DNA from 3 places in the Aromatoleum evansii genome. Region 3 is predicted to be linked to each of the others. Evidence: riboswitches for the same ligand, from Rfam matches in the RefSeq annotation. Region 3 holds a riboswitch; each other region holds the start of a gene.

The links. Region 3 has a riboswitch for cobalamin ahead of bluB (5,6-dimethylbenzimidazole synthase). Riboswitches for the same ligand answer to the same signal wherever they lie in the genome.
Region 1: linked by a shared signal. The riboswitch ahead of cbpA (modified peptide precursor CbpA) and the one ahead of bluB (5,6-dimethylbenzimidazole synthase) in region 3 are both predicted to bind cobalamin.
Region 2: linked by a shared signal. The riboswitch ahead of cobM (precorrin-4 C(11)-methyltransferase) and the one ahead of bluB (5,6-dimethylbenzimidazole synthase) in region 3 are both predicted to bind cobalamin.

The regions. Positions count from the first base shown of each region.
Region 1 is NZ_CP141259.1:2,281,111-2,290,987, reverse strand. Features, by position in the region: gene U5817_RS10690 (hypothetical protein) at 1-1,224, shown strand; gene U5817_RS10685 (BCCT family transporter) at 1,628-3,181, shown strand; gene U5817_RS10680 (trimethylamine methyltransferase family protein) at 3,428-4,990, shown strand; gene cbpB (peptide-modifying radical SAM enzyme CbpB) at 5,063-6,442, opposite strand; gene cbpA (modified peptide precursor CbpA) at 6,439-6,588, opposite strand; cobalamin riboswitch at 6,671-6,861, opposite strand; gene U5817_RS10665 (tyrosine-protein phosphatase) at 7,038-7,790, opposite strand; gene U5817_RS10660 (MFS transporter) at 8,159-9,298, opposite strand; gene treF (alpha,alpha-trehalase TreF) at 9,344-9,877, opposite strand, start outside.
Region 2 is NZ_CP141259.1:4,878,304-4,888,180, reverse strand. Features, by position in the region: gene cbiE (precorrin-6y C5,15-methyltransferase (decarboxylating) subunit CbiE) at 1-584, opposite strand, end outside; gene U5817_RS22885 (cobalt-precorrin-5B (C(1))-methyltransferase) at 563-1,726, opposite strand; gene U5817_RS22880 (precorrin-8X methylmutase) at 1,740-2,426, opposite strand; gene U5817_RS22875 (sirohydrochlorin chelatase) at 2,430-3,419, opposite strand; gene cobM (precorrin-4 C(11)-methyltransferase) at 3,419-4,225, opposite strand; cobalamin riboswitch at 4,402-4,623, opposite strand; gene rquA (rhodoquinone biosynthesis methyltransferase RquA) at 4,796-5,515, shown strand; gene U5817_RS22860 (DEAD/DEAH box helicase) at 5,646-7,208, opposite strand; gene U5817_RS22855 (M48 family metallopeptidase) at 7,535-8,668, shown strand; gene U5817_RS22850 (cobalamin-binding protein) at 8,713-9,636, opposite strand; gene U5817_RS22845 (TIGR01212 family radical SAM protein) at 9,644-9,877, opposite strand, start outside.
Region 3 is NZ_CP141259.1:1,048,301-1,058,177, reverse strand. Features, by position in the region: gene U5817_RS04715 (cache domain-containing protein) at 72-947, opposite strand; gene pyk (pyruvate kinase) at 1,137-2,585, shown strand; cobalamin riboswitch at 2,624-2,829, shown strand; gene bluB (5,6-dimethylbenzimidazole synthase) at 2,874-3,629, shown strand; gene fba (class II fructose-bisphosphate aldolase) at 3,765-4,829, shown strand; gene U5817_RS04695 (hypothetical protein) at 4,878-5,549, shown strand; gene U5817_RS04690 (diguanylate cyclase) at 5,622-7,487, opposite strand; gene U5817_RS04685 (glutathione peroxidase) at 7,681-8,229, shown strand; gene U5817_RS04680 (hypothetical protein) at 8,343-9,041, shown strand; gene U5817_RS04675 (putative bifunctional diguanylate cyclase/phosphodiesterase) at 9,155-9,877, shown strand, end outside.

The DNA of each region.
Region 1 (9,877 bases), 1.2 Mb from region 3:
ATGAAGTTTCTCAAGCGTGCGAGGTCAGCGCCCCTTGCAGTGGCGGGCGCCTGCCTGTTCATGTCGGCATCGGCGGCGGTTGCCCAGGTTGCCGAATCCCCGCTGAAATTCGACGGTGCCGTGCGGATCAGGGCCGAGCACCTGGACTGGAATCCGGATCGAAAAGGGACGCTCGAATTCGACACGATCCGTCTCGGCTACACCTACGACGACGGCCGCTTCATTTCGTCGGGCCGCCAGCGTTATTACCATTACTCGACCCGTCAGACGGGCGCCGACGAAGGCGCCAGCATCCTGATGAACGAATACCTGTGGGCGGGCATGCGCTTCCAGGACAAGAGCGAAATCCGCGTCGGCCAGGATCTCGTGCCCTTCGGCCTGGTGCGCTACGCGTCGCACAACTTCTTCGAATCCATGGCGTACTACGCCGGCTTCGAGGACACCTTCGCGCTCGGCGTGAAGTACCTGCGCAAGGACGGCGGCTTGAGCACGATGCTGGGCTTCTTCCCGTCCGACGGGGGCCACATGCTGGGCGCGGCCGACAACATGTCGGTGCTCGACGGCTATGATTCGCTGCGCTTCAGCAACCACCTGATGAAGACCTACGGGCGGGAAGAGCGCAATACCTTCGTCGGCCGTCTCGCCTACGACTTCGAATTCGGCGGCGGCAAATCGGAATTCGGCGTTTCCGCGATGACGGGCCAGCTCGCGGCAACAGCGTCCGAATTGTCCAGCGGCCGGCGCAATGCGCAGGCGATCCATTACTCGGGCGAATTCGGCAATTTCGGCGTCAAGCTCCAGACCATCCGCTATCGCAACAGCTTCTCCGGCAATGGTTCGGTCGACGGCAACTGGTGGTCCGCGTGCGACAACGACTGCGTGATCATCGGCTCCTACGGCTTCACCAACCGCATGGCGGCGAAAGGCAATATCGACGTCGTGAGCCTGAGCTACAAGATTCCCGGTTCCATCGGGCCTTTCAGCAATTTCCGCGTCTATAACGACTGGAGCCAACTGCGCAAATCCGCCTCGGGCTATTCGCGCAGCGTGCAGAACGTGACCGGCGTGGAATTCGGCAGCGGTGGCTGGTGGATCATGCTCGACTACGCCTACGGCAAGAATCAGCCCTACCTCTCGCCGGTGTTCGGCGATGCCCTGGCGGCCGGCGGAAGCTCCAACACCTCCGGAAGGCGTTTCAACGCCAGTATCGGCTACTACTTCTGATCACGCCCGAGCGGCCGGAGAACGGGCCGGCAGTGCGGAAACGGGCTCACGTCCGTTTCCGCATGTTCGTTCGCCCCCGGAACGCGATGGCCCAAATCGGCGATCGCTCCATCCGCGGCCGAACGGTGCCACGTGCGTCTCCCCGCTAGAATTGAAACGACTGCCGCGTGAATTGCAGCGGCTATTTCTCGGCACCCCAAATTGGTGCGTATTCGCCCCATCTTGTCGCGCTTTTTTCACTGCGCCCACAATGACCATTTTTGACTGCATCCGGTCGTGGACTGACAAGTGCCGGCGAATCCCAGCACCAACAATATGCCTGCATTTGGGGGAGTACGTATTTCTCCGGGAAACAAATATTAACCGGCGAACCGCAACTACCGAGATCTGAGGAGATAACTACATGAGCGTCAGTCATAGCCTGGCCCTGGAGCCAGGCATCGACAACAAGCAGTTATGGGGCATGGATTTTCATAATCCCGTGTTCCCGATTTCCGCCGGTTTTACCCTGCTCTTCATCCTTTACGCACTGTTCGATCCGGCGACGGCGAGCGCCCAGATGGTCGCCGCACGGACGTGGGCGATCGAACATTTCGACTGGCTGTTCATGTTTGCCGGCAACGCGTTCGTGCTGTTCTGCTTCGCGCTGATCCTGCTGCCGGTCGGCAAGGTCAGGCTCGGGGGGGCCACGGCACGGCCCGAGTACTCGACCATGTCGTGGTTCGCGATGCTGTTCGCCGCGGGCATGGGGATCGGACTGATGTTCTGGAGCGTCGCCGAACCCGTTGCCTATTACACGGACTGGTACGGCACCCCCCTCAACGCGCCGGCGAGAACGCCGGAAGGCGCGAGCGCAGCGATGGGCGCCACCATGTTCCACTGGGGCCTGCACCCGTGGGCAATCTATGCCGTCGTGGCGGTCGCGATCGGCTTCTTCACGTTCAACATGGGATTGCCGCTGTCGCTGCGGGCCGCGTTCTTCCCGCTGCTCGGCAACAAGGTGCGCGGCTGGCCCGGCCACCTCATCGACATTCTCGCAGTGCTGGCGACCATATTCGGGCTCGCCACCTCGCTCGGACTCGGTGCGACTCAGGCAGCCAGCGGTCTTAATTTCCTGACCGGAGCCGAAAATTCGATCGACCTGCAGATCTGGATCATCGTCGTCGTGAGCTGCATCACCGTGCTGTCCGTGTGGCGCGGGATCGACGGAGGCGTGAAGCTCCTCAGCAATATCAACATGGTCCTGGCGACCACCCTGATGGTGTTCGTCGCCTTCGCGGGCGGCATCGTCGCGTATTTCGGCTGGCTCGGCACCACGGCCTCCGACTACGCCTCACATCTGTTCCAGCTATCGAACTGGATCGGTCGTGAGGACGACAAGTGGCTCCACGGATGGACGGTCTTCTACTGGGCCTGGTGGATCTCCTGGTCGCCCTTCGTGGGGATCTTCATTGCGCGCATCTCCAAGGGCCGCACGGTCCGTGCGATGGTGACCGCGGTCCTCATCGTCCCGACCCTGGTCACCTTGCTCTGGATGACCGCTTTCGGCGGTAACGCGCTGGCGCAGACGACCGGGGGAATCGGCGAACTGGCCAAGGGAATCAGCGACGTGTCACTGCCCCTTTTCCAGATGCTCGCGAACATGCCCTTGAGCTCGGTCACCTCCCTGCTTGCGGTGATGCTCGTTCTGGTGTTCTTCGTGACCTCTGCGGATTCCGGGGCACTGGTGATCGACTGCATCACGGCCGGCGGAAAGGTCGATGCTCCGCGCCGGCAGAAGGTGCTCTGGGCCTGCCTCGTCGGCGTCATCGCCGCGATCCTGCTGTCGGCGGGCGGAACCGATGCGCTCAACGCCTTGCAAGCCGGAGCCGTCACCGCCGGCCTGCCCTTCACCGTCGTGTTGCTAGTGATGCTGATCGGCCTTTACAAGGCACTGCACGAGTGCCACTACGCCTGAGTGCAAACGGCCGTCGAACCGACGGCTGTTCTTCGTGACGGGTGCGGCAGGCAGCCGCGGCCGTCACGAATCAGGCTATCGCGGCAGGCGCGCGCCGCCATCCCCTGAGCCGCCATCTCCCGAACTGCCGGCCCCGTCTGGCGCAAATCGCTAATCGCGGGTCGCTTCGTGCCATGTCAGCACACCCTGTCCCTCCGCATACTGGCAGCGTGATGTGTTCCGAACAACATGATGGAGAGCGAGACAATGAGTACCACCGAAACCCGCCGGCGCGGCGGTCGCAGCGGAAGCGAGGCGCGCCGGGCGGCCCGGTCACGCGGGCAAGGGATGAGCGTCCCGTACGTCACCCGCAAGGTTCCCTTCTATGAAGTGCTCAACGAGGAAGGGCTCGCGATCATCGAGCACAACGCCGACACCATCCTGGAGGAGATCGGCATCGACTTCCGCGACGACGCGGAGGCACTGCAGATCTGGCGCGACGCGGGGGCCGACGTGCAGGGCGAGCGGGTGCGCATGCCGCGCGGCATGTGCCGCAAGCTGATCCAGGAGAACGCACCGCGCGAATTCACTCAGATCGCACGCAACCCCGAACGCAGCGTGCGCATCGGCGGCCCCAACACGGTCTTCGTGCCCGCCTATGGCTGCCCCTTCATCCACAACCTCGACGACGGGCGTCGCTACGGCACCATCGAGGACTTCCGCAACTTCGTCAAGCTCGCCTACCTGTCGCCCAGCCTCCATCACTCCGGGGGCACGATCTGCGAGCCGGTCGACCTGCCGGTCAACAAGCGGCATTTCGACATGGTCTACAGCCACATGAAGTACTCGGACAAGTGCTTCATGGGCTCCGTCACCCACCCCGAGCGCGCGCAGGACACGGTCGAGATGGCCAGGATCCTGTTCGGCGACCAGTGGATCGACCCGGAGACAGGCAAGCCGCGCACCGCCGTGATCAACCTGATCAACGCCAATTCGCCGATGACCTTCGACGATACGATGCTCGGCGCGGCCAAGGTCTACGCCCGCAACAACCAGGCCTGCGTGGTCACCCCGTTCATCCTCGCCGGCGCAATGTCGCCGGTAACCGTCGCCGGCACTGCCGCGCAGACGCTCGCCGAAGCGATGGCCGGCATGGCCTTCGTCCAGCTCGTCAACCCGGGCGCACCGGTGGTGTTCGGCAGCTTCGCAAGTTCGATGTCGATGCAATCGGGCGCACCGACCTTCGGCACGCCCGAACCCGCCCTGGTGCTGTACGTGATGGCGAACCTCGCGCGCCGCCTCGGCGTGCCCTTCCGTTCCGGAGGCTCGCTGACCGCCTCGAAGATTCCCGACGCGCAGGCGGCATCCGAGAGCGCCAACACGCTGCTGCCGACCGCGCTGGCCGGCGTGAACTTCGCGCTGCACACCGCGGGCTGGCTCGAAGGCGGCCTCGCGATGGGCTACGAGAAGTTCATCATGGACGCCGACCAGGCCGGCATGATGCAGACCCTGATGGGTGGCGTCGATCTCTCGGAGAACGGCCAGGCGATGGATGCGATCCGCGAAGTCGGTCCGGGCAAGCACTTCCTCGGCTGCGCCCATACCCAGGCGAACTTCGAGAATGCCTTCTACCGCTCGCCCATTGCCGACAACAACAGCTTCGAGCAATGGGACGCCGAGGGCCGCCTCGACATGGCACAGCGCGCCAACGCACGCTGGAAGAAGATGCTCGCCGAGTACGAGGCGCCCGAACTGGATCCCGCCGTCGACGAGGAACTGCAGGCCTACATGCGCCGACGCAAGGAGTCCTTCCCGGACTCGAACACCTGAACGACATTCGGGCACCCATGAAAAAGGCCGGTTTGACCCGGCCTTTTTTGCATCTGCGCGATCCTGTGAAGCTCAAAGGGCGAGATTGAACACCGTCTCGGTCCCCTCGTCCCAGCCGTCCCACAGATAGTCGTCGGCCTTGCCGTCGGCGATCAGGCGCAGGGAGTAATTGACCTGCTCCTTGTAGAAGTCGCAGAAGGCGCCGATCTTGTCCATCCCGCCGTTCATCTCGTGGGCCTCCGCGGGGCACGGCGAGCCGCAGAAATGGCGGATCGCACAGTCGCCACAGGGGCTGAACTTGTCCACGTCACGCCCCGTCACCGTCTTGAAGGCTTCGGACTCCAGCGCCGCCTCGACACCGCCATCGACCAGCAATGAACCGCCGTTGAAGCGCGGCAGGCCGATGAACTCGCTGCAGGGGTAGAGGCTGCCGTCGGCCGCCAGCGCGAAGAATGCGCGACCGCCGCCGCAGGGCGAAATGTCGCACATAAGCCGTCGCGCGGTCGGCGCCAGGATGCCGATCAGGATATTGGCGAAGTTGGCCACCACGAGCTTGCGCCCCGTCTCCCGATACAACTCATGACTGCGGTCGAGCGCGGCAAAGAAGGCCTTGGCCATCTCGCCGTCCGCCGGCTTCACTCCCCGCGCCCCGGGCAAGGTACAGCGCAAGGTGTTGAGCATGCAGGTCGGCACCTCGTTCGCATGGAACAGCTCGACCATGGAAGTGAGGTAAGGCAGGTTCTCGGTGGTGCAGGTGGTGATGACGCTCCACGAGCCATAGCCCTTTAGCTTCGCCATCGCGGCGAGCACCTTCTCATGCACGCTCTTGCCGCCCCAGGTGCGTCGGGTGGCATCGGTAATGCCCGCCACCGGGCCGTCCAGGGAAAGGCCGATACTCACATTGCGGCTGGTCAGGAATTCGACCGCGGCATCGTCGAGCAGGGTGCCGTTGGTCTGCACCCCGAAGGCGAAATCGTCGGCGAACTCGCTGATGGCAGCGAACACGGCGGCCTGGTTCATCAGCGGTTCCGCGCCGTGGAAGATCGCGCGCGGCTTCCTGCCCTCGGGCATGACCGAGCGGAAATAATCACGCAGCCGCCCCAGGGATGCGACCAGGGTCTCGACCGGCATGTGCTGCCCGGTCTTGCGCTGGCTGCCGGGAAGATAGCAGTAGGTGCAATCGAGATTGCAGCGCTCGGTCGGATTGAGATAGACGCCGGAAGGCTTCAACTCGAAGCGCAAGGCATGCAGTTCGCGCCCGAAGGCTTCCGCCTGCCCGCGATAGGCGTCGAGCAGCGGACCGTCGGACAGGGACTCGGCCAGGCGGCTCTTGTCCACCAGCGCCCAGAAGGCGGTCCTGGGGTCGGTGACCGCCGCATAGACGTCGTGGCCGATGTCCACGGGGATCAAGGCCGGGCCCGCCAGGGCCTGGCTCGGGAGGGCGGCCGTCACTTGGCGGCCTTCCGATCCATCAGCACATAGTGCGACAGACCGATGCCGTCCGGGTTGCAGCTCTTGCGGATGGCGATGGTCGGAGCGGCCTTCTGCGCCGGGGCTGTGTTCTGGGTCTGGGCTTGGGTTTGAACAGTGTGGGTCATGATCCATTCCTCGAGATAGAAAAACAAAAAGGGCTCCGGCTGACGGCACGCTTTGAGCATGCAGTCAGCCGGAGCCCTTGCCTTGGCTCCAGATCGGTTCGACACGTCTTCTGGCTACCGGATCAGCCGGATCGCTGCGCCTTCCCGCCGGGGTTGTCCCCGTCAGTGGCTGGTCTCTTCAACCTGGCAGCGGCCGTCCCCGGATACAGCGGCGGGCCCGCCACGGATTCTCACCGTGTTCCGTTTCGTCGAACCGAAAGGAACTGGAATTTTTGCCTATTCGGGCGGCATCGGTCAACAGTCTTCGCCGCCGGGGTCGAAACGCCCCGATACGCGTCTGCGCACCATTCGTGCCGCACGTCGACACCCCCATCCCCGGCCGCCGAACTTCGCGTCGCGGCACAGCCACAGGGGCTCCGGCACCGCGATGCCGGCGGCGTGGGCCGCCCCTATCGTGACTCCAGCCAGCGCTCGCGCAGTTCGGCGAGCGCCTCCTCGTCCAGGCCGGCCCGGGCCCTCAGGTAGCCCTGCATCGATCCGTAGCGTTCATTCACGGTATCCAGGGCCGCACGCAGATACTCGGGGCGGGCGTCGAGTATCGCGTCGATCATTTCCTCGGTCGGATCCCGATCGGTAATGCGGCGGATGATCCGTGACGTCGCTGCGCGGCGTTCTCCATCCGCCAATTCACGAACGCGCGTCGAAAGCAGGTAATCCGCCATCACGGCCTCATCCGCGACGCCGAGCGCATGCAGGATCACCGCGACGGTGAAGCCGGTGCGGTCCTTGCCGACGACGCAATGCACGAGCACCGGCACTTCGTCCTCGCGAAAGAGCCGGAACAGCGTCGACAGGTGCGGAGCGAGCGCCTCGGGAAACTGGCGGTACATCTGCCGCATCATTTCCACCGCGCCCTCGGCACCGTGGCGCGTGCGCAGCGGCTCGACCAGTTCGGGGTTGGATCGCACGTCGCCGACGAGTTCGATGGGGATCTGCCTCATGCCCTGCTCCGGCAGGCTGTTGGGGAACCGGTTGCGCTCCGAGGCCGTGCGCAGGTCGCACACCGTCTTCACGCCGAACGAGGCGAGCAGATCCCAGTCCGTCGGTTGCAGGCGATCGAGCTGGTCCGAGCGCAGCACCACATGTCCCGCGATGCGGCGTCCGTCCTTCGTCGGCAGGCCTGCCAGGCTGCGAAAATTCAATGTGCCGCTCAGTTGCCGGTGCAATCTTGTCCCCTTCCCTGTCCCCGCTTTGTTCGACCGGAGCTGTTTCCGCTCCCTTGCCCGTACGCGAAGGCAGTATCCCGCGTTACCCGCCCGCGACACCTCTGCCGGAAGCTGCGATGGCCCGATACGGACGGAGCAAGGATGCCTGCGCCAGGCGCCAATTCTGCTCAATTCGACGCGGCACTGCCAGCAGTACGGGATGGCGTTTGACGGGGCCATGTCGCCGTTGACTGCCGAACTGTCCGTGCAGGAACGACCACCATTGCCCTGAACCCGTCGAGACGACCGACTCGCCGAGGGTGCGTTCGCCCCCTGCTCCGGGCGGCGCATGGGAAACCGGCGTTTCAGTGCCTCTTGCCCTGCGTGCTCGCCGCCAGGGCGGTCGCCTGCCTCACGATCACGACGGCGACTGCGGCGAGCGTCGCGAGCACCCAGTCCAGCGACACGTGGCTGGCGATGCGGCCGAGGATCACCGGGCCGAGCAGTCCTCCGAGCGCGCCGAGTCCGGCGATCAGGGCAAGCGCCTCGCCGCCCATGCGGCCCGCGACCGAGAAGATCACCGGCGCGGCGGCGGCGAGCCCCAGGCCGGTGACGGCGAAGGCGAGCAAGGTGACGGGCAGCTCGTGCAGCCAGGCCGCCAGCGCGAGGGAGAGCGCACATGCGATCGCGCCCGTGCGGACGATGCGCAGCGCGCCATGACGCGTGACGAGCGCGTCCGAGAAGAGCCGCCCCACCGCCATCGCCCCGGAGAAGAGCGCGAGGCCGATGCCGGACAGGCTTTCGTTCGCCTTCAGGCTCTGGTTGAGATACACCGACGCCCAGCCCATGACGCCGCTTTCGAGCACCGTGCACCAGCAAAACAGCATGCCCAGCCCGAGCCAGGACTCGGGGGCGTGATGCACGGCGACGGGCGCGGCCGATCGGGCCGCCGCGGCCTCCAGCGTGGCCGCCGCGGCGCGGTGGATGAGCGCGGAGGCGAGGCCGACCGCGGCCATGTGCAGCGGCAGGCTGACGGAAAGCGCCGCGAGCAGGCTGCTGAGGAAGGCCGACAGCACGCTGCCGATGAAGAAGGTCGCGTGCAGGCGGCCCATCATCCGTGTGCCGCGCCGCAGTTCCCAGTCGGACGCCTGCTGGTTGATGGCGACGCTGACGCCGTTGTAGATCACGCCCTGGGCGAAGAGACCGGCGAGCAGCCCGGGCACGCCGGGTAGCCAGGGGATGGCCGCCAGCACGACGCCGCCGGCCGTGCCGAAGCGGAGCAGCATCCCGCGGCTGCCCCAGCGCGCAAGCAGCCAGCGGTTGAGCGGATAGGCCAGCACGCCGCCGAGGCCGGTGGCGAACAGCGCCCAGCCCCACTCGGCGTTGTCCAGGTTCCAGCGATGATAGAACTCCGGCTGGCGCGTCATCAGGACGCTGCCGACACCGCCCAGCACGGCAAAACCGGTCACCAGCGCCCACAGGGGGCCGGCGGGGAACTTCAGCATGATGTCCTCGTAACGGGGAGACGGCGCAAACGGAGGTTGGATGGTTCAGTCGGCCGGATACGCGTCGAGGCCGAAACGCTCGATGAAGGCGCGCACGACGCCGTTGGTCCAGCCGAAGCCGTCCTGCACCGGATACTCGCCACCACCGGCGTCGAGCGACATGTCGCATACGTCGTACTTTTCCATCAGCTTGCCGGTGCGGCGCCATACGCGGTCGGCGAGATCCACGAAGCGCGTCGCGATCTCGCGCGCGAGTTCGTCGTGACCGTAGTCGAGCAGCCCCTGCACCGTCACCCACTGCAGCGGCGCCCAGCCGTTGGGCGAATCCCATTGTTCGTGCGAGTCGGCCAGTGTCGTGACGACTCCGCCGGAACGCAGGAATCGTTCCGCGATGTTGCGGGCGACGCGCTCGGCCTGGGCCTCATCCGCGACGCCACAGTACAGGGGAAACACGCCGGCCAGCGACCAGCATCCGCTCTGGCCTTCCTCGCGCCACGACCAGTCGAAGAACCAGCCGTGTTCCTCGTTCCAGCAGTGCTTCACGGCGGCCACGCGCCGTCGCTCGGCGGCGAGGCGGTA
Region 2 (9,877 bases), 1.6 Mb from region 3:
CGTGCCGCGACCGAAATGCGCAAATCGTCGCCGTAGCCCGCGGCGAGCAGCGCCCGCGCGATGCGGTCCGGGCTGTTCGCGGGGCTCGTGAAGCTAACGACGCGTGCGTGTTCGGCGACCGCACGCACGATGGGATACAGCCCATGCCCGGGCGTCGCGCCAACGACCCATTCGCCGGCATCCGCGCCGTGGCAGGAGCGGATCGCCGCATCCTGCCAGGTCTTGTTGAGCCGTGCGCAGGCGAGCGCGATCGTCGACGGCGCCGGTAGCACCTCGATCTTCCCCGCCCCGAGCTTGTCGATCAGGAAGCGCCCGATGCCGTGGCACAGCGGGTCGCCGGTCGCGAGCACCGTGACCGGCAGCTGGTCGGCGAGCGCAGCACGGACCCATTCGGGCGTCTTGCCCAGCGCGCCGTCCATGTCGCGCAACTCGATGTCACCGCCCAGATGCGGCGCGACGAGATCCAGCGTGCGGCGCGCGCCGATCACGACGCGGCTCGCGCCGAGACGCGCACGGCCGGCGGCCGAGAGCCCCTCCCAGCCGTCGTCGAGGATGCCCAGGATCAGGCAGCGCAGGTCAGACATTCGGATTCCTCCACGGTGACGATGGGCACGCCTTCGAAATTGCACGCGAGCACGGTGAGGCGGTGCGGGCCGGGATAGCGGTCGCGCAGAGAGCGGATCGCGCGTAGCGCGAGCGCGCGGTGGAAGGGCACGGTGAGGCCCAGTTCGGCGAGGCTTTCGGCGGCGAAGCGCGCGGTCTCGGCGGCGCGGATCTGCTCGACGACGTCCGGCGGCGCGCCGACTTCGGTCGCGGCCTCCGCGATCAGCGCGCGGTCGATCTCCTCGCGCCACGCGTGCGTCACCGACAGGCCCTGCGCGATCTTCGTCAGCTTGCCGACCATCGCGCCGACGACGACGCGCTGCATCCCGTGCTTCACCGCCGTCGAAAAAGCCGCCTTGACGAAGTCGCCCATCTGCACGAAGCAGGCCTCGTCGAGTTCGGGGAACTCGCGCATCGCGCACTTCTCGGTGCGCCCGCCGGTCGTGAACACCACCGTCGTCTGGCCCTGATTCGCGGCGACATCGACCGCCTGGATCACGCTCGCGCGGAAGGCCGCGGTCGAGTACGGGCGCACGATGCCGGTCGTGCCGAGGATCGAAATTCCGCCGAGGATGCCCAGGCGCGCGTTGAGCGTCTTCTTCGCCATCTCCTCGCCGCCGGGCACCGAGATCGTCACCTCCAGGCTGTCGCCCGCAGCGAGGATCGGGGCGCCGGCGCGCGCGACGTTCTCGCAGATGTTCCTGCGCGGCACCGGGTTGATCGCCGGGCCGCCGACTTCGAGCCCGAGGCCCGGTTTCGTGACGACGCCGACGCCCGGTCCGCCCTTCAGGATCACCTCGCCGCCACCGCTCGGGATGCGGCGCACGTCCGCGGTCAGATGCGCCTTGTCGGTCGCGTCCGGGTCGTCGCCCGCGTCCTTGATGCTCACGGCATGGGCGCAGTCGCCTTCGATGCGGCCATCGCTGATGCGGAAACTCACCTGCATCGTGTTCGGCAGCACGCACTCGATCTCGGCCGGCACCTCGCCGTGTACAAGGCCGAGCGTCGCCGCAGTCGCCGCAGCGGCCGAGTTTGCGCCGGTCGTGAAGCCCGTGCGGTTGCCGCGCTCGCGCTTCGCGTCGCCCTTGCGCACCTTCTCCGGCAAGGCGTGGCCCGCTGCCATGGCTCGTCCCCGCTTACGCCGCCGGCGCCTGCTGTTCGCGCTGGCGTGCCTCGGCCAGCCCGAGCAACGCATGGATCGCCGCGACGACCAGCGTCGAGCCGCCCTTGCGGCCGCGGATCACGATCCAGGGCACCTCATCGACTTCCGCCATCAGGTCCTTCGACTCGGCCGCCGACACGAACCCGACCGGCATGCCGATCACCAGTGCCGGCCGCGCGCCTTCCTCGCGGATCAGGCGCACGACCTCGATCAGCGCCGTCGGCGCGTTGCCGATGCCGACGATCGCGCCATCCAGCAGCCCCAGGCGGTGCGCCTTGCGCATCGCCTGCACGGCGCGCGTGGTCTCCTCGGCCTTCGCCTGGGCTATCACGTCCGCGTCGGAGATGAACTGGTGCGTGCTCATGCCGAAGTGCGCGAGGCGCGAGGCCGACAGGCCGACGCAGATCATCTCGACGTCGGCGACGATGCGCGTGCCACCGGCGAGGATCGCCGCCAGCCCCGCCGCCACCGCATCGGCGTGGAAATCGGTCAGGCCGTTGAATTCGAAGTCCGCGTTCGCATGGATCATGCGGCGCACGACCGGCCATTGTTCCGGCCGATAGTCGTGGCGGCCGACTTCCGCGTCGATGATCGCGAAGGAGTCGTGCTCGATCGCGCGTCCGGCGGCCGTGAGCTGTTCGGTGACGACGTTGCTGTTCATGGTTCAGGCGTGGGCGTGGTGGGCGCAGCCGGCGTGCGGCCGATTGGTGGTCGATGAGTGGTGCGAACAGGCGTGACCGTGATCGTGGCCGCCGTGCGCATGACCGTGATCGTGGTGGTGGTGAGGGTGGTCGTGCCCGTCGTGCGCGTGGTGACCCGCCGTGTGGCTATGGTCGTGCAGGTGTTCGTCCTCGGCCGCGAGGCGGTACTTGCAGCCGTCGCATTCGAGCAGCGCGGTTTCACCGCTTTGTGCATCCGCGACGCGCGCCTCGACCAACTTGAAGATGCCCGGGTCGAAGCCGAAGTGCGTGCCGAGCGCGAAGGCGATCTGCGGATACTGTGCGCGTAGCCGTGCGAGCTGCGCGTCGATGCGCTCGATCAGCACGCCGGTGAAGAGATACACCGGCACCACCGCGATCTGCGTCATCCCCAGGCGTACCTGGCGTTGTACAGCCGTCTCCAGCCGCGGCCAGGTCACGCCGGTGAAGGCGAGATCGACCAACTCGTGGTCGGTATCCTCGAAGATCCAGCGCGCCATCTTCGCGAGCTCGCCGTTCGCGCCTGCGTCCGACGAGCCGCGGCCGAGCAGGATCACGCCGGTCGTGCAGGGGTCGGGCATGTGCAGTGCGCGCATCAGGCGGTCGAGCTGGCCCGTCAGCACGTCGAAGATCTCGCGCCCCATGCCGAGGTGGCGGGTGCAGTCGAAGGCCACGCCCGGATGGCGTTCGCGTGCCGCCTCGATCGCAGCCGGGATCTCCATCTTCACGTGGCCGGCCGCGTTGAGGATGAAGGGGATCACGATGACGCGCTTGACCCCGTGGGCGGCGCGGTCGAGGCCCGCGTCGAGCAGCACGTCGGCGTACTCGATGAAGCAGGCCTCGATGCGCCACTCGGGCCGGCGCTCGCGCCACGCCTGGGCAAAGCGCTCGATCTCGTCGTTGCCCGCGCGATTGCGCGAACCGTGGCCTACCAGCAGGATCGTGGTGTCTTGCATCATGCGTTCTCCGTGACAGAGGCCCGGCGGAAGCGGTGACTGAAGGCCGGGTCGTAGAGTTTGGAACGGGCGATCTCGGGCCAGTCGCGCGCGCCCAGGGCGGGGCTGGCGATGATCATGGCCTGCGAGGCGATTCTTTCTGCCTGGCACTTCTTCTTGATGTCGGCGAGGGTGCCGCGCACGACCTTCTCCTCGCCCGGCCAGCTCGCCTTCTGCACGACGAGGATCGGCGCGTCCTCCGGCCAGCCGGCGCGGCGCAGCGCGTCCTGCACCTCATGCAGCAGCGTGATCGACAGGAAGATGCATAGCGTCGTGCGGTGCGCGGCGAGCGCGTCGAGCTCCTCGCCCGCCGGCATCGGCGTGCGGCCTGCGACGCGGGTGAGGATCACCGTCTGCGTGACTTCCGGCAGCGTCAGCGTCTCGCCGGCTGCCGCGGCGGAGGCCATCGCCGACGACACCCCGGGCACCACCTTCCACGGCACCGCGGCCGCATCCAGCAGCCGTGTCATTTCGACCAGGGCGCCGTACAGCCCCGGATCCCCGGTCTGCAGGCGCACCACGGTCGCATGGCAGGAGGCCGCTTCGATCAGCCAGGCCGCCATTTCCTCCAGCGTCATGTCCTTCGAATCGCGGATCGCGCAGCCTTCCGGCGCGTGGAGCGTCGCCGCCTGGTCGACGAGCGAGCCCGCGAACAGGATGCCGCCCGCCTGTTCGAGCAGACGGCGGCCCTTCACGGTGATCAGGTCCGGGTCGCCCGGACCGGCGCCGACGAACCACACGGTTCCCGGCAGGGTATCGGAATGCATGACGCCTCCCCGCGAGTGCATTGAACACGCACCGGGGATGGCAGCAATCGACGACGCCGACGAGCGGACGCGGTCGAGTGCAACTTGAGGCTGGGTCGATGAGGCGAAACGGACGGGCCTGAGCCCGCAACGGACGCGATCGGATTCCAGTCGGCAAGCCCACACCCCGGGGCACAAACCTTCCAAATCGATCGGGCCGGTCTTCTGGCTCGCCTTCCACCGGATTCCGCCGCCTTCCCGAGCGCGAGGCTCAGTGGCGTGTGGCGGATCCGTCAGGCTTACAGCAGCGGGGGCTGCGCCGGACTGGCCGGAGGATCTGATCCTCCGACGTCACCGGACTTCCCGTTTCACCCCGGCGCGCGGTCGCACGCCGGGGAACCCGGATCGAATTCAGCGCGGAGCATAGGCGATATTCATCCCGCGATGCAAGTGTCGCTACGCCAGACGGGGCCGCTGCGACAACGGTTATCCTGCCGCCTGCCCATGCCGGGGAGTCCGCATCCCCGTGAATACGGCGAGGGTATGCACTCGGCGTTCCGCGCTTCAGCAGATCCGGTTATGCTGACGGACATGACACAGATTTCTGCCGATCCCGCCATGATGCAGCCTGCGACTAACGCCTGTGCCGTGCCGTCCTATCTGTCGCGCACCTATCACTGGGCCTATCTGAGCCATCGCACCCTGCCCTGGCTGGACAGGGAGTGGGTCGTTTCCGCCATCCTGTGGGGCAACGCCCGACGCCTGATGCGCGCGGCGGTCGAGGAGTTCGCGCCGGGGCAGCGCCTGTTGCAGGCCGCGTGTGTCTATGGGCCGTTCTCGCGCCTGCTCGCCGAGCGGGTCGGCTGCACTGGCGCCCTCGAAGTCATCGACGTCGCGCCGATCCAGGTTGCGAATGCCCGCCGCAAGCTCGACGGACTCGTGCACGCCGAGGTGCGCCAGGGCGACCTGGCGCGGCCCGATTGCCTCGCGGCCGAGTCGCATGCAGCGGTGTGCTGCTTCTTCCTGCTGCATGAAGTTCCGCCGGTCGAACGTGCGTGCATCGTGCACAACCTCCTCGGGGCGGTCGAGCCGGGGGGCAAGATCGTGTTCGTCGATTACCACCGCACGAGGCCGTGGCATCCCCTGCGTCCCGTCATGGCGCAGGTTTTCCGCTGGCTCGAGCCTTTCGCCCCTTCGCTGCTCGATGCCGACATCACCGCACTTTCGCCGCGGGGTGAGGGGTTCGAATGGACAAAGACCACCTTGTTCGGTGGTCTCTATCAAAAAGTCGTCGGGGTGCGGCGCGGCTGAACCGCGCCGTCGACCCGGAACCGGATACCGTTCGGGCTGAGCCCTTCGACTTCGCTCAGGCCAGGCCTGTCGAAGCCTGGCCGCCGCCCTTCGACAAGCTCAGGGCGAACGGACGTGTTTGGCGGATCGGTTAGCTGTCGCCGCGATTGCCCGGCTTGGCGCTGAAGAGCGCAGCCCGCGGCGCGGGGCTGCGCCCCGAGTCCGGACGTGCCGCTGCGCGCGGCGCATCGGCCGTGCGCGGCGCGCGGTTGGCACCTGCTTCCTGAGCGCGCGGTGCACCGCTCCGGTTCGCTTCGCCGTTGCGTGCAGTGCGATTGCCTTGCGCCTCGCCGCTGCGGGCCGGGCGATTCGCCGGCTTGCCACCGTTGGCCGCTGCGCCCTGCGTGCCCTGGCGTGAGGGCTGGCGGTTCGCCCCATGCGCCTGCGCCCGCGGCGCGGGACGTTCGGTCTGCGGCTGGCGCGGCGCGCGTCCGTCGTTGCGCCGTCCCGACGACTGGCGCGGATCGCGCGGCGGGCGGTCGTTGTCGCCCGGATCGGGCGCGTGGGTCACGAATTCCGGCACGGTGGCGCGCTCGATGGTGCGCTTGATCAGGCGCTCGATCGACGCAAGATAAGGCCGCTCCTCGCTGTCGACGAAGGAGATCGCCTTGCCCGTCGCGCCGGCGCGGCCGGTGCGGCCGATGCGGTGCACGTAGTCTTCCGGCACGTTCGGCAGTTCGAAATTCACCACCTGCGGCAGCTGGTCGATGTCCAGTCCGCGCGCCGCGATGTCGGTCGCGACCAGCACCGGCAGCGAGTTGTCCTTGAACTGCGACAGCGCGCGCGTGCGTGCCGCCTGGCTCTTGTTGCCGTGGATCGCCGCGGCCGGAATGCCGTGCTTGCCGAGGTATTCGGCCAGCCGGTTGGCGCCGTGCTTGGTGCGCGTGAACACCAGCACCTGGTGCCAGTCGTGCTCCTTCACCAGATGCACGAGCAGGTCGCGCTTCTGCTTCTGCGGCACCGAATACACGGACTGCTCGACCAGTTCGGTGGTCGTGTTGCGGCGTGCAACCTCGACGCAGCCGGGGTTGTTCAGCAGGCCGTTGGCGAGCGAGCGGATCTCGTCCGAGAAGGTCGCCGAGAACAGCAGGTTCTGGCGCTGCTTCGGCAGCAGCGCGAGCACCTTGCGGATGTCGCGGATGAAGCCCATGTCCAGCATGCGGTCGGCCTCGTCGAGGACGAGGATCTCCACCCCGGACAGGTCCACCGTCTTCTGCCCGGCATGGTCCAGCAGGCGTCCCGGGGTCGCGACGAGGATGTCGACGCGCTTCTTCAGCGCCGCGATCTGCGGATTGATGTTCACGCCGCCGAACATGACCATCGACGTGAGCGGCAGGTGCTTGCCGTAGGTCTGCACGGATTCCTCGACCTGCGCCGCGAGCTCGCGCGTCGGGGTCAGGATCAGGCAGCGCGGACGACCGGCTTTCGGGGCGCTGGCCGAGGTGGTGGACAGCCGGTGCAGCAGCGGCAGCGTGAAGCCCGCGGTCTTGCCGGTGCCGGTCTGGGCGGCGGCAAGCAGGTCGCCACCGGCCAGCACCAGCGGAATGGCCTGTGCCTGGATCGGCGTCGGTTGCGTGTAGCCGGATTCGGAAATGGCGCGCAAAAGGGGTTCGGCCAGTCCGAGACTGGCGAAGGAAACTTCGGAAGTGATCAAGAAGAATGCTCCAGCGACGGCCTGTCGCTGCGTTAGAGCGACACCAATCGAGGCGGGCGGGGTAGTGCGACCGTAGAAGGTGGTCGCAACGGGGGTGTATCGGAGGGCCTGCGACCGATTGGTCAAGGACACAGGTGTTGCGATTCTACACTTTTTTTCTGCGGCGCAACAATAGTCGTGCGCGGCGGTTTCCCACGTTTTGCGCTGCTTTTACATTGATTTGTATGCAAATTGTTGGTTCGTGTATCACTAAGGTGCAATGTTGCGCTTACTTCTTGTTAAGTATATTCCGCGTTTCGATCATGGTTTATCGGGGTGCCTCGTTCATGGCAGCAGTCCAAAACCGCCTCTCGCGCACTCGCGCGCGCCTCGCTCGCCGGCTCGGCCTGCGTGCCACGGCAGGCCTCTCGGCAATGGGGCTGCTCGCCTTCGCGCTAGGCGTCGCCGTGGTGCAATTGGTGGCCGAAACCTGGTCCGCCCTGGTTGCGGGGAACGTGTTGCTGGCGCTGGTTGCGGTCGTGAGCTTCCTGATCGCGACGGCCTTGTGCGTGCTCGTGTGCGGCTGGCTGTTCGCGCCGGTTGCCCGCCCCGACGGCGTGCGCCTGCCGCAGGAACTCGCGCAAGGGCTGTTCCGCCTCATCGAGCGCACCGGCAACCGTTTCGGCGGCATCCGCATCGACGCCGTGTGGGTCGTGGGAGACATGAACGCAGCGATTCTGCAGCGGCCACGCTGGGGCTGGGTCGGGCCGCTGGAAACCCACCTGATGATCGGCCTGCCGCTGGCGCACAGCGTCACCCGGCGCCAGTTCGGCGCGATCCTTGCGCACGAGTTCGCCCACCTTGCCGCGCAGCGCCGCGGGCTGGACGGCTGGTGGGGGCATCTGCGCGCGTGGTGGTTCCGTGCGCTCGACCGTTGCATCGAGGATGCGCCGCGCCTTGGCCGCGCGCTGGACAAGTGGACCGCAGGCGACCTGAGCGCGGCGATGCGCCTGTCGCGATTGGAGGAATTCGAAGCCGACGCCGGCGCGGCGCGCGTGGTCGGTGCCCAGCGGGTGGGCGAGGCGCTCGTCGAGGTCGCGCTGAAGGAGCGTTTCCTCAATGAGGACTACTGGCGCAAGATCATGGCGCAAAGCCGCTCCACGCCCCAGCCGCTGATCCGCCCCTTCCGCGAGATGGGCCTGGGTGTGCTTGCGGGGTTCCGCCGACCGCAGCCCGGCCCGGTGGACATCCTCGACATGTTCGGTGGCGCCGCGTCGGAGGCGGACTTCCACCCCACGCTGGCCGAGCGCCTGCGCGTGCTGCGCGTCGATCCCGAGGTCCCCGTGCACGGCGGCGAGTCGCTGGCCAACACCTATCTCGGCCCCATCCTGCCGACGCTGTCATGGGTGTTCGACCGCGCCTGGTGGCAGGACTCGCGGCGCGACTGGCGCCAGCGCTACGAGCGCGCCCGCCGCTCCTGAGCGCAGCCGGGGCGCTTGGTCACAATCCCTCCGTTCTCCCCGCGTCACCTGGTCCCGGCGGGGCGTTTGCCGCGCGCCATCTCGAGCTGGTCGCACAGCATCGCCGCTCCGTCGAGGATGCGCGGCGTGTGGCGCTGGATCAGCTCTGGCGGCACGAAATAGAGGTTGTCGCGCGCGGTTGCGGCGAGCTTCGGCCAGCGCTTCCAGCTGTCCAGCCATTCCGGCCGTGCCTCGCCCATGCCGCTCGCGACGATCACCTCGGGGTCGGCCGCCAGGACGCTTTCCACGCCAATCGTCGGCGCCAGCTGCGCCAGCTTCGCGAACACATTCTCGCCGCCGCACAGGCGGATCACGTCCGAGATCAGGTGCTCGTCGTTGATCGTCATCAGCGGCTTGTCCCAGATCTGGTAGAACATCCGCACGCGCGGACGTTGTCCGAAGCTCGTGGCGAGCGCCCCCTTGCGCGCCCGGAATGCGTCCGCCGCAGCGCGCCCCGCCGCGTCGGTGCCGGCGAGCCGGCCGATGGTTTCCAGGCTGCGCGCGACGTCGTCCAGGCTGCGCGGCTCGTTCAGGAAGACCGGGATGCCCAGCGCCGCGAGCTTGTCCAGGTGCGCGTCGCGGTTGCCGCTCTTCCACGCGATCACGAGGTCGGGTTTGAGCGCGGCGACCGCCTCCATGTCGACATTGGTGTAGCCGCCCACGCGCGGCAGCTTGCGCGCCGCCTCGGGGTAATCGCTGTATGCCACCGCCCCGACGACGCGCTCGCCCGCGCCCGCGGCGAACAGCAGTTCGGTGACGTGAGGGGCGAGGCTCACGATACGCAGGGCGGGGCGTGCGAGCTTCACCTCGCGGCCGGTGTCGTCGCGCATCGCGATCTCCGCCTGGGTGCCGGTTGCTGCTAAGGCGGTAGCGACGAGGAGCGTTGCGAGGGCCGCACTGCGGCGGGAAAGGGCTGGGCGGCGTGGCATCGGTGTCTCAGTTCGGGTGCAGCGCGGCGCGTTGCACCGGGGTGGGCCGGGAAGTATGTGCCAGCGGGCGGGCGGTGAGGCAGCCCTGCGCGCCGTGCGCCGCGAGCCGGCGCGCGATCTCGTGGATGCCCTCGAATCGGCCGGCGCACCACGCGGGGGCGAGCAGCGTCGGGGCGTTGGCGGTCGCGGACACGCGGTGATAGACGACCTCCGCAGGCGTGCGCCGGATCATCTCCGCGGC
Region 3 (9,877 bases):
AATGCATCCGGCGGAGGTGCATTCTCGCGGATCGCCCGGTGTCGGATATTGTCGGAAGTCAACCGGATGCGTCAGCGCGTGTAGTAGCCGACACCGACCAGCATGCCGTCCACCCGCCGGATGAACGAGTGCTTGCTCTCCAGCTTGTCGGTGACCGGATTGCGCCACGCGTAGTCGAGTTCACCCTCGCCCTTGCGGCTGACGATGTTGACCATGTCGGCGACGATCGCCTTGCCCTTTGGATCGCGCAGATCGTGGCCATCACTGCCGACCAGCTTGGGCATCGCGCCATGCGCGAGGAAACGCTGCGAGTTCAGGTCGATCGCGAACACGTAGAGGTCGTCCTGCATGAATCCGCCGTCGAGCGCATTGAAGGCTGCGAGCGCGGCCTGTTGCCCCTTTTCCTTCACCGCCGCAACGGCACGCTCCAGCAGGTCCTTCGCCTGCGCGGGGGTCGCTCGCGGGATGTAGTAGCCGACGGCGATGATGCGCTCGCCGACCTTGCGGAACAGCGTCACCTTCAGCTCCTCGCGCTTGTCGGCACGATTCATCCAGCGATACTCGACGCGGCCCTCGCCGCTTTTCGCCGCCGTGTCGAGCATCTCGCGGAAGAAGGGCTTGCCGGCGGCATCCTGCATGGTCGCGACGTTGCGCCCGACCAGCGCCACCGAAGAGCCGCCGCTCGCGAGCATGGTGCCATCCATGCCCAGGGCGTACACATACAGCTCGCGGTCCTTGAACTGCGGCGCGTTGTTGAACTCGTCGAACGCCGCGTCGCCGGCCTCGCGGAAACGCGCCACGGCCTTGTCGAGCAGGCGCATGCTGCGATTCTCGTCGGCGCGCTGCACGAGTCCTCCCACCGCCGTCGCAGGAACCGGTTCGGCCGCCGGAACCGGCAGCGCCAACATGACGAGTGCACACAAGGAAGCGACAGGGGCGAGTTTCATGGCGTTCGCGGGTCCACGGATTGAATTGATGAAGACAAAACTATAGGAAGCTACAGCTTCTGTCGAGTACCTGAAGTGCGCACAAGGCATATGCATCGTGCGCGACGCAAATCCTCACCCGCCGGTCCCGTCGCCCGGCCGCGCGCAGGTAGAATCGTGTTCTTGGATGCATATCGACACGGAGACAACATGCCGCGCCACACGAAGATCGTCGCCACCCTGGGTCCGGCCTCGTCCGATCCGCAAGTCCTGGAACGCATGGTGCATGCGGGGATCGATGTCGTGCGCATGAATTTTTCGCACGGCAAGGCCGACGACCACATCGCGCGTGCCACCGCGATCCGCGAGGCCTCGGCACGTGCGGGCCGGCCTGTGGGCATCCTCGCCGACCTGCAGGGTCCCAAGATCCGCGTCGGCAGGTTCGCCGGCGACCGGGTGCATCTGCACAAGGATGCGGACTTCATCCTCGACGCGCACTGCGAGCTGGGCGACACCACGCGCGTCGGCCTCGACTACAAGAACCTGCCCAGGGACGTGAAGCCGGGCGACGTCCTGCTGCTCGACGACGGCCGCATCAAGCTGGTGGTCAATCGCGTCGTCGGCGCGGAGATCCACACCACCGTGCGCGTCGGCGGCGAGCTGTCCAACAACAAGGGCATCAACCGCCAGGGCGGCGGCCTCACCGCACCGGCGCTGACCGCGAAGGACATGGACGACATCAAGACCGCCGCCCTCATCGGCGTCGACTTCGTGGCCGTCTCCTTCCCCAAGAGCGCCGCCGACATGTACATGGCGCAGCAGCTCCTGCGCGCCGCGGGCAGCGAGGCCCTGCTGATCGCGAAGATCGAGCGCACCGAGGCGGTCGCCAACCTCGACGAGATCCTCGACGCCTCCGACGGCATCATGGTCGCCCGCGGCGACCTCGCGGTCGAGGTGGGTGACGCGGCCGTCCCGGCACTGCAGAAGAAGATGATCCGCGCCGCGCGAGACCGCAACAAGCTCACCATCACCGCGACGCAGATGATGGAATCCATGATCGGCAGCCCCGTGCCGACACGCGCGGAAGTGTCGGACGTCGCCAACGCGGTGCTGGACGGCACCGACGCCGTGATGCTGTCGGCGGAGACCGCATCGGGCAAATATCCGGTCGATGTCGTCGAGGCGATGAGCCGCGTGTGCCTGGAGGCGGAAAAGTCCGCCGAGGTCACGCTCGACCGCGAGGTGCTCGACCGCGTATTCACCCGCATCGACCAGTCGATCGCGATGGCGGCGATCTGGACGGCCTGGCACCTCAAGGTCAAGGCCATCGCCTCGCTCACTCAGACGGGCTCGACCGCGCTGTGGATGAGCCGCCTCAACAGCGGCGTGCCGATCTACGCGCTGACACCGGAAACCGCGGCCCGCAACCAGATGACGCTGTACCGCGAGGTATTCCCGCTGCTGATGTCGCAGACGCACCAGGATCGTGACCTGCTGCTATGGGAAGCCGAACAGATCCTGCTCGACCAGGGCGTCGTCGAGCACGGCGACCTGATCGTGCTGACGATCGGAGAACCGATCGGCGCCTCCGGCGGCACGAACACGCTCAAGATCGTGCGCGTAGGCGAGCATCCCGCGCCGCACCTGAACGAGCAGTGAGCGTGCAGCGCTCGCGCCACGACTGCTAGACTGGCAGGCTTTCCATGACGCCTCCCGGTGCCCGCGATCCGCGGGAGAATCGGGAATGCGGTGAGGCGGTGCTGCCGGCAGCACCGCGATTCCGCAACGTGCCCAGCGCTGTGAGGGGGACCGCCGCCGCAAGATGCCACTGACCCGCGGGTCGGGAAGGCGCGGCGCGGGACGAACCCGAGTCAGAAGACCGGCCGGGAGGCAGAACAACGGCGGACTGGTCCGTTCGCCGTCCACTGCGCTTCACAAGGGGAATCGATGAAGACCGCCACGCCCGGCCACCAGGCCCACCACCAGTTCGACGACGCCGAGCGCGCCGCCGTGTATCGCAACATCCTCGCGCGGCGCGACGTGCGCGGACAGTTCCTGCCCGAGCCGGTCGCCGACGACATGCTCGCCCGCATTCTCACCGCCGCACACTTCGCCCCGTCGGTGGGCTTCATGCAGCCGTGGAGCTTCGTCCTCGTGCGCGACCAAGCCGTGAAGCAGCGCGTGCACGACGCCTTCACGCTCGCCAACGCCGAAGCCGCACAGATGTTCGAGGGCAAGCAGCGCGAGGTGTATTCCGGCCTGCGCCTGCAGGGCATCCTCGAAGCGCCGATCAACCTGTGCATCACCTGCGACCGCGACCGCGCCGGCCCTGTCGTGATCGGCCGCACGCACATCAAGGCGATGGATCTCTACAGCTCGGTGTGCGCGGTGCAGAACCTGTGGCTCGCTGCCCGTGCAGAAGGACTGGGCGTGGGCTGGGTGAGCATCTTCCGTCAGTCGGCGATCCGCGAGATCCTGTCGCTGCCCGAGCGCGTGATGGCGGTCGCCTACCTGTGCATCGGCCACGTCAGTCACTTTTTCGACCAGCCCGAACTGCAGACAGCCGGCTGGCGTCAGCGCCTGCCGCTCGACGAGCTGGTGCATTTCGACGGCTGGGGCGGCGAGCACGCGGACGCCGAGTCGCTGCGCGCGGAGCTGCGCGCAGCCCAGGCGCTCGCCGCGCGGGGCCTGCCGCCGCTCTGACGACACGACGCGGCGGCGGGTATTTGCATGCCGTTTCCTTCGCCGGACCCGCTGCCGCCCAACAAACGCTAAAATGCGAGCCAATTCGCAACCCGGCACGCTTCGCGTGCCCGCACTTGATACCGGAGAAGGACAATGCCCCTCGTTTCCATGCGCCAGCTGCTCGATCACGCCGCCGAAAACGGCTACGGTTTGCCGGCGTTCAACGTCAATAACCTCGAGCAGGTCCAGGCGATCATGGAAGCCGCGGCCGAGTGCGACAGCCCGGTGATCATGCAGGCGTCGGCCGGCGCACGGAAGTACGCCGGCGAGGCCTTCCTGCGCCACCTGATCGATGCCGCCGTCGAGGCCTATCCGCAGATCCCCGTCGTGATGCACCAGGATCACGGCCAGTCGCCGGCGATCTGCATGGGCGCGATTCGTTCGGGCTTCTCCAGCGTGATGATGGACGGGTCGCTGCTGGAAGACGGCAAGACGCCGTCCTCCTATGAGTACAACGTCGCGGTGAGCCGCGAGGTGGTGAAGTTCTCGCACGCCATCGGCGTGACCGTGGAGGCCGAACTGGGCTGCCTCGGCTCGCTCGAGACCGGTCAGGCCGGCGAAGAGGACGGCGTCGGTGCGGAAGGAACGCTGGACCACTCGATGCTGCTCACCGATCCGGACCAGGCGGCCGACTTCGTCAAGCAGACCGACTGCGACGCGCTGGCGATCGCGATCGGCACGAGCCACGGCGCCTACAAATTCACGCGCAAACCCACCGGCGACATCCTCGCGATCGACCGCATCAAGGCGATCCACGCACGCCTGCCGAACACCCACCTCGTGATGCACGGCTCGTCGAGCGTGCCGCAGGAACTGCTCGAGATCATCCGCCAGTACGGCGGCGACATGAAGGAAACCTACGGCGTGCCGGTCGAGGAGATCCAGACCGCGATCAAGTTCGGCGTGCGCAAGATCAACATCGACACCGACATCCGCCTCGCGATGACGGGCGCCGTGCGCAAGTTCCTGTTCGAGAACCCGTCCAAGTTCGATCCGCGCGAATTCCTCAAGCCGGCCCGCGAAGCCGCGAAGCTGGTGTGCAAGGCCCGCTTCGAGGCCTTCGGCTGCGCCGGCCAGGCCAGCCGCATCAAGCCCATGTCGCTGGAAAAGATCGCCGCGCGCTACAAGTCCGGCGAGCTCACCCAGGTCGTCCGCTAAGCCCCGGACGGGCCCGCGCCTTCGGGCGCGGCGCACACCCGCGCAACCATGTCCAAGCCCAACCTGAAGCTCACGGTCAGCTTCGAGTTCGAACTCGAGGCGCCCGCCGCTTTCGTTGACGCCAGTCACGAGAAGCTGTGCAAGGCCGTGCAGGAACTCCTCGGCGCCATGGTGCTGCAGGGAATGCCGACGGTGACGGCAAAGCAGCTCGCGAAGGCGGGCGTCGCGGTGCTTTCCCACCACCATCACCTCGACGTGCTGAACACCGCCGCGACGTCGGTTCCGCGCGCGGAGCTCGTCGCCGCCGGCCCGCATCTCACCGACGACGAACTCGATCAGCTTGCGCGCCGCTCGGCCGGGCGCGTGCCCCTCGCCGACGCCGAGCGCGGGCGCTTCCTGCGGCGCCATGCCCTCGCGCTCGCGGGTGAATTCCGCATGGTGCCCTGCGTGGTCGGGGCGCGCCTGAGTTCCGGCAAGGACGCCACCCTCGCCGCACGGCTGAACCTCACCAACGGCAGCGTGCTGGTCAGCGAGCAAGACCGCCAGAGCCGCTTGCAGGCCAATCAGGACGGGCTGGTGGTGGCCATCCAGGGTTCGGAAGTCCGCCTGCGCGGCGCCTGTGCCGGACACACGCTGAGCGGCCCGGTGATCGAGGTGGCGCTCGGAGAGCTCGCGGCGCACCGCGACGCCCTGGTCGCCCTCTGGCAGAAGGGCGGCTGATCCCGCCCTGCAGTTGAGGGCCCGCCCGCCGCGCGGCGGGCGATCCCGGGCAATTCTGCCGCTTGGCGCCGCTCAGTACGAGTCGGCGTGCCCTTCCCACATCTCGGGTCTGAAGCGCACGACGCGGTTGCGCCCGTCTTCCTTCGCGCGGTAGAGGGCCACGTCGGCAAACTTCACGGCCTGCCAGAAGGTCTGGCTGTCCTCGGGGAACATCGCGACGCCGATCGAGATCGTCTTCTGCAGCACGGCGCCGCCGATCTGGATCTTCAGGCCCTCGACCGTGGCGCGGATGTTCTCGGCGACACGCAGCGCGTTCTCGGCCTCGGTTTCCTGCAGGACGATGAGGAACTCCTCGCCACCGAAACGGATGACCATGTCGGACGCCCGCACCGAGGTCCGCAGCACGGCAGCCAGGGATTTCAGCACGGCGTCGCCGGCATCGTGGCCGTAGGTGTCGTTGACCATCTTGAAGTAGTCGATGTCCAGCACCAGGATGGCCAGCTCGGTCTTGCGCCGACGCGCGGTGGCGACCAGGGTGTCGACGTATTCCTCGAGGAAGCGCCGGTTGTTCAGTCCGGTCATCGCATCGCGCAGCGAAGACTCGCGCAGCGTCTCGGTGAGGCGCTTGGCCTCGAGCACGGGCGCCATCTCGCGCACGTAGACGTTCACGTACGGGACCTGCGCGTGGAAGCGCGCGGCCTCGGATTCGCGCACCACGAGCTGGACGATGCTGCCCACCGAGCCGGACTGCATGATCGGCACGCAGTAGTGGCGCCGCGTCTCGCCCGCTTCCTCGGGCTGCTTGAACGCATAGCAGATGCCCGGCTGGGTGAGCCCGTCGACGGTATGGCCGGAGCGCTTGGCGCGGCACATGTCGCTGCGCACGAGGATCTGCGGATCGCACCAGCGGCACGGACTGCCCTGCACGCCATCGACCATGAAGGGTTCCAGCTGCTTCGGCCCGGACGTCTCGTAGATGGAGAATTCGCGCACGCCGAACTGGTCGGTCAGCACGCGCCCGAAGCGGTCGAAGATCTCGGACTTGGTCTCGTCCTCCTCGATCGCCTGCTTGAAGCTGGAGGCGTCGGCGAGGCCATTGACCATGTCGATCGCGACCTCGAGCTGGTTGTCGTCCTGCCTCAGGGTGCGGCCGGTGAGCTGCACGACGCGCTGGCTGATGCGCGCGAGGCCGTCGTCGAGGAAGGCGAGCAGGCTGTTTGTTTCGCTCGCGATCTGGCCGATCTCGTCGTCGGTACGCTTCTCCACGCGCCCCTTGAAATCGCCCTTCAGGGCGCGCTGCACCGCGCGCTCCACGGCCTGTGCGGTGGACCCCACGGGCAGGATCAGGCGCCGCGCGAGCACGATGGACAGCGCCGCGAACATGGCCATCGTGATGCTGATCCAGGTCACGGTCATGAGCGCCTTCGCCTTGAGTTCGGTGAGCGACAGCTCCATGGTCACCGCGCCGAGCACCGTGCCCTCGTTGACCTTGTGGCACTGCAGGCAGTTGGGCTTGCCGCTCGAGGAGGCGGCGAACGGGATGGTGCCGCGGAACACCGAATCGCCGGCCTCGTCGCGGATCTCGTAGCGGGGCTGGCCGTCGGCGAGCACGAGTTTCTCGATTTCGTCGGCGTTCATTTCGCGGTTCATGCCGGCGCCGAACTGCTCATTCACATGCGACGAGCGCACGACTCGCGCGGTGCGCAAGCCCTGGACCTCGACCAGGCGATTGAGGAACTGCTCGCGCTTGTCGATGACGCCCTGGATCATCGCCTCGGTCAGATGGACGCGCACGATTTCCGCGGCCGTGCGCACATGCGCGGTCGAGGAGGCAATCGAATAGCTGCGGAAGGCATAGAGGCTGATCAGGATGAGCAGCACGAGTGTTCCCACCGCGATGCCGCCGAACAGCAGGGTCATCTTACGATTCAGATTCATTCGGACTCCGAGGGTACGCGACGCCCCCGCTTGTTTATTTCGCCGGGGTGCAATTATGCCCGGAAAAGCTTTGTAACACCCGACGAAAGGGGTAGTCGGGCTTGCTCGTGGCATTGCCCGGACCGATGCGCGGCGAACTCGAAGCCGCCTTGGCGGTCACACTCGCACCCCAGCCCCAGACAGCGAGAAGAAGATGATCCGCGCATTCCTCGCGGCGGCGTGTGCCGCCCTGTTCCTCCCCCTCGGCGCGACTGCGGCCGGCCCGGCCGACGGACTTGCCTACCTGGATCACTCCCTGCGCCGACTGCATTCCGACGAAGTCGTCAACCTGCGCCAGCGTTATGGGGGCAAGCCGCTGCTGATCGTCAACACCGCCAGCCACTGCGGCTTCACGGGACAGTTCAAGGCCCTCGAAGCAGTGCACAAGGCATACACGGACCGCGGCCTGAAGGTCGTCGGCTTCGCTTCGAACGACTTTCGCCAGGAAGCCGCCAACGAGGCGGAGGCCGCGCAGGTGTGCTTCGTGAACTACGGGGTGAGCTTCGACATGTTCGCGCCGATCGGCGTCCGCGGCGACGGCGCCCACCCGGTGTTCCGTGAACTGGCGCGACAATCCGGCGCCCCGCGCTGGAACTTCCACAAGTACGTGGTGGATCGCAACGGCAAGGTGATCGCAGCGTTCCCGAGCCGGGTCGAGCCGGACTCGCGCGAGGTGCGCGAGGCGATCGAGCGCGCGCTTTAGGCGGAAAGGATCCTGCGGCGCCCTGCCCGGCGGCCGATGACCGGGGCGGGCATTCGTGACATCATCCCGCTCGCCGCGGGATCCGCCCGCATGAGACACCGCCGGGGCCGCCCATGTCACCTTCCGCCGTGCAGCTCGCCACCCTCGTCGCCGCGTGGGCGCTGTACGGCGTGATCCATTCGCTGCTCGCCTCGTTCACGGCGAAGGAATTCGTCGCACGGCGCTGGCCCGCCGCAGCGCGCGCCTACCGGCTGGCCTTCAACGCGATCGCGGGCCTGCTGCTCGTGCCCCCCGCGTGGCTCACCTTCGAGCTGCGCGGTCCTCTGCTGTGGGAATGGTCGGGCATCGGCGCGTGGCTTGCGAATGCCGTCGCGCTGGGCGCCCTGGCGGGTTTCCTGTGGACCACGCGCCATTACGACATGAACAGCTTTTCCGGTCTCGCGCAGTGGCACGCGGGCGGCAATCCGCCGCTGCACGACGAAGGGCGCCTGCAGTTGTCGCCGCTGCACCGCGTCGTGCGCCACCCGTGGTACTTCCTGGGCCTGCTGATCCTGTGGACGCGCGACATGGATGCGGCGCGGCTCACGTCCTCGCTGTGCATCACCGCCTACCTGTGGATCGGCTCGCTGCTCGAGGAGCGCAAGCTCCTCGCCCTGCACGGCACGGCCTACGCCCGCTACCGAGCCGCGGTCGCCGGGCTGGTCCCGCTGCCCGGCCGCTTCCTCACCCGCGAGCAGGCCGATACGCTGCTCGCGGGGACTGATTCCCCTCCCCGGGACAAGGCTTTCCGTAACGGGGGCGGGGGAGTATAGTCCGCGGAAATTTCCTTTTTGTTACGCGTTCTTACACTTCGCCTCGGGCGTCGGACCGGTCCCCGGCAGTGACCGCGTGCGGCGCCTGTGCAAGTCCCGGATCGCCTCACGCAATGACTCCGATCAAGACCATCCGCGGACTCCTGCTGACTGCTGCCGTCGTGTTCTCGACGGCGCTCGCGCTCGCCACCCAGTACGTCGTGTCCGGCCTCCACGAGCGCTCGATCCGCGAGGAAGCGATGCGCGACGCGCACACCTTCTCGGAAATGACCTTCCAGTCGATGTTCCAGCTGATGCGCACCGGCTGGACTCGCACGCAGCTCGAGGAATTCATCCGCGCGATCGAGCGTTCGGTGGACAAGACCAAGCACCAGATCGCCATCTATCGTGCGCCGCGCGTCACCGAACTGTTCGGCGAGATCCGCCAGCGCGAGATGGATGCCGCGATCCTCGAGGTGATCGCGACCGGGGAGAGCCGGCGCGTGGATGACGGCCCGGAGGTGCGCTTCATCAATCCCCTGCGCGCCGAGGCGGAATGCCGCCAATGCCACACCAACGCGAAGCCGGGCGAGGTGCTGGGGGTGATCGACGTGCGCCAGGACATCCGGCCGCTCCTCGAGGCCGGCAAGCGCCAGTTCATGTTCGCCTTCGCGCCGGTGGTGCCGGTGGCGATCGTGGCGACGCTGCTGATGGTGGTGTATATCCGCCGCCGGCTGGACAAGGCGATCGGAGGCTTTGCGAAGAACATTCGCTCCATCAGCCGGTTGTCCGACCTCAAGCAGATCGAAAAGGCCTCGCTCGATTTCGGCTTCAGCGAATTCAGCCCGGTCGCCACC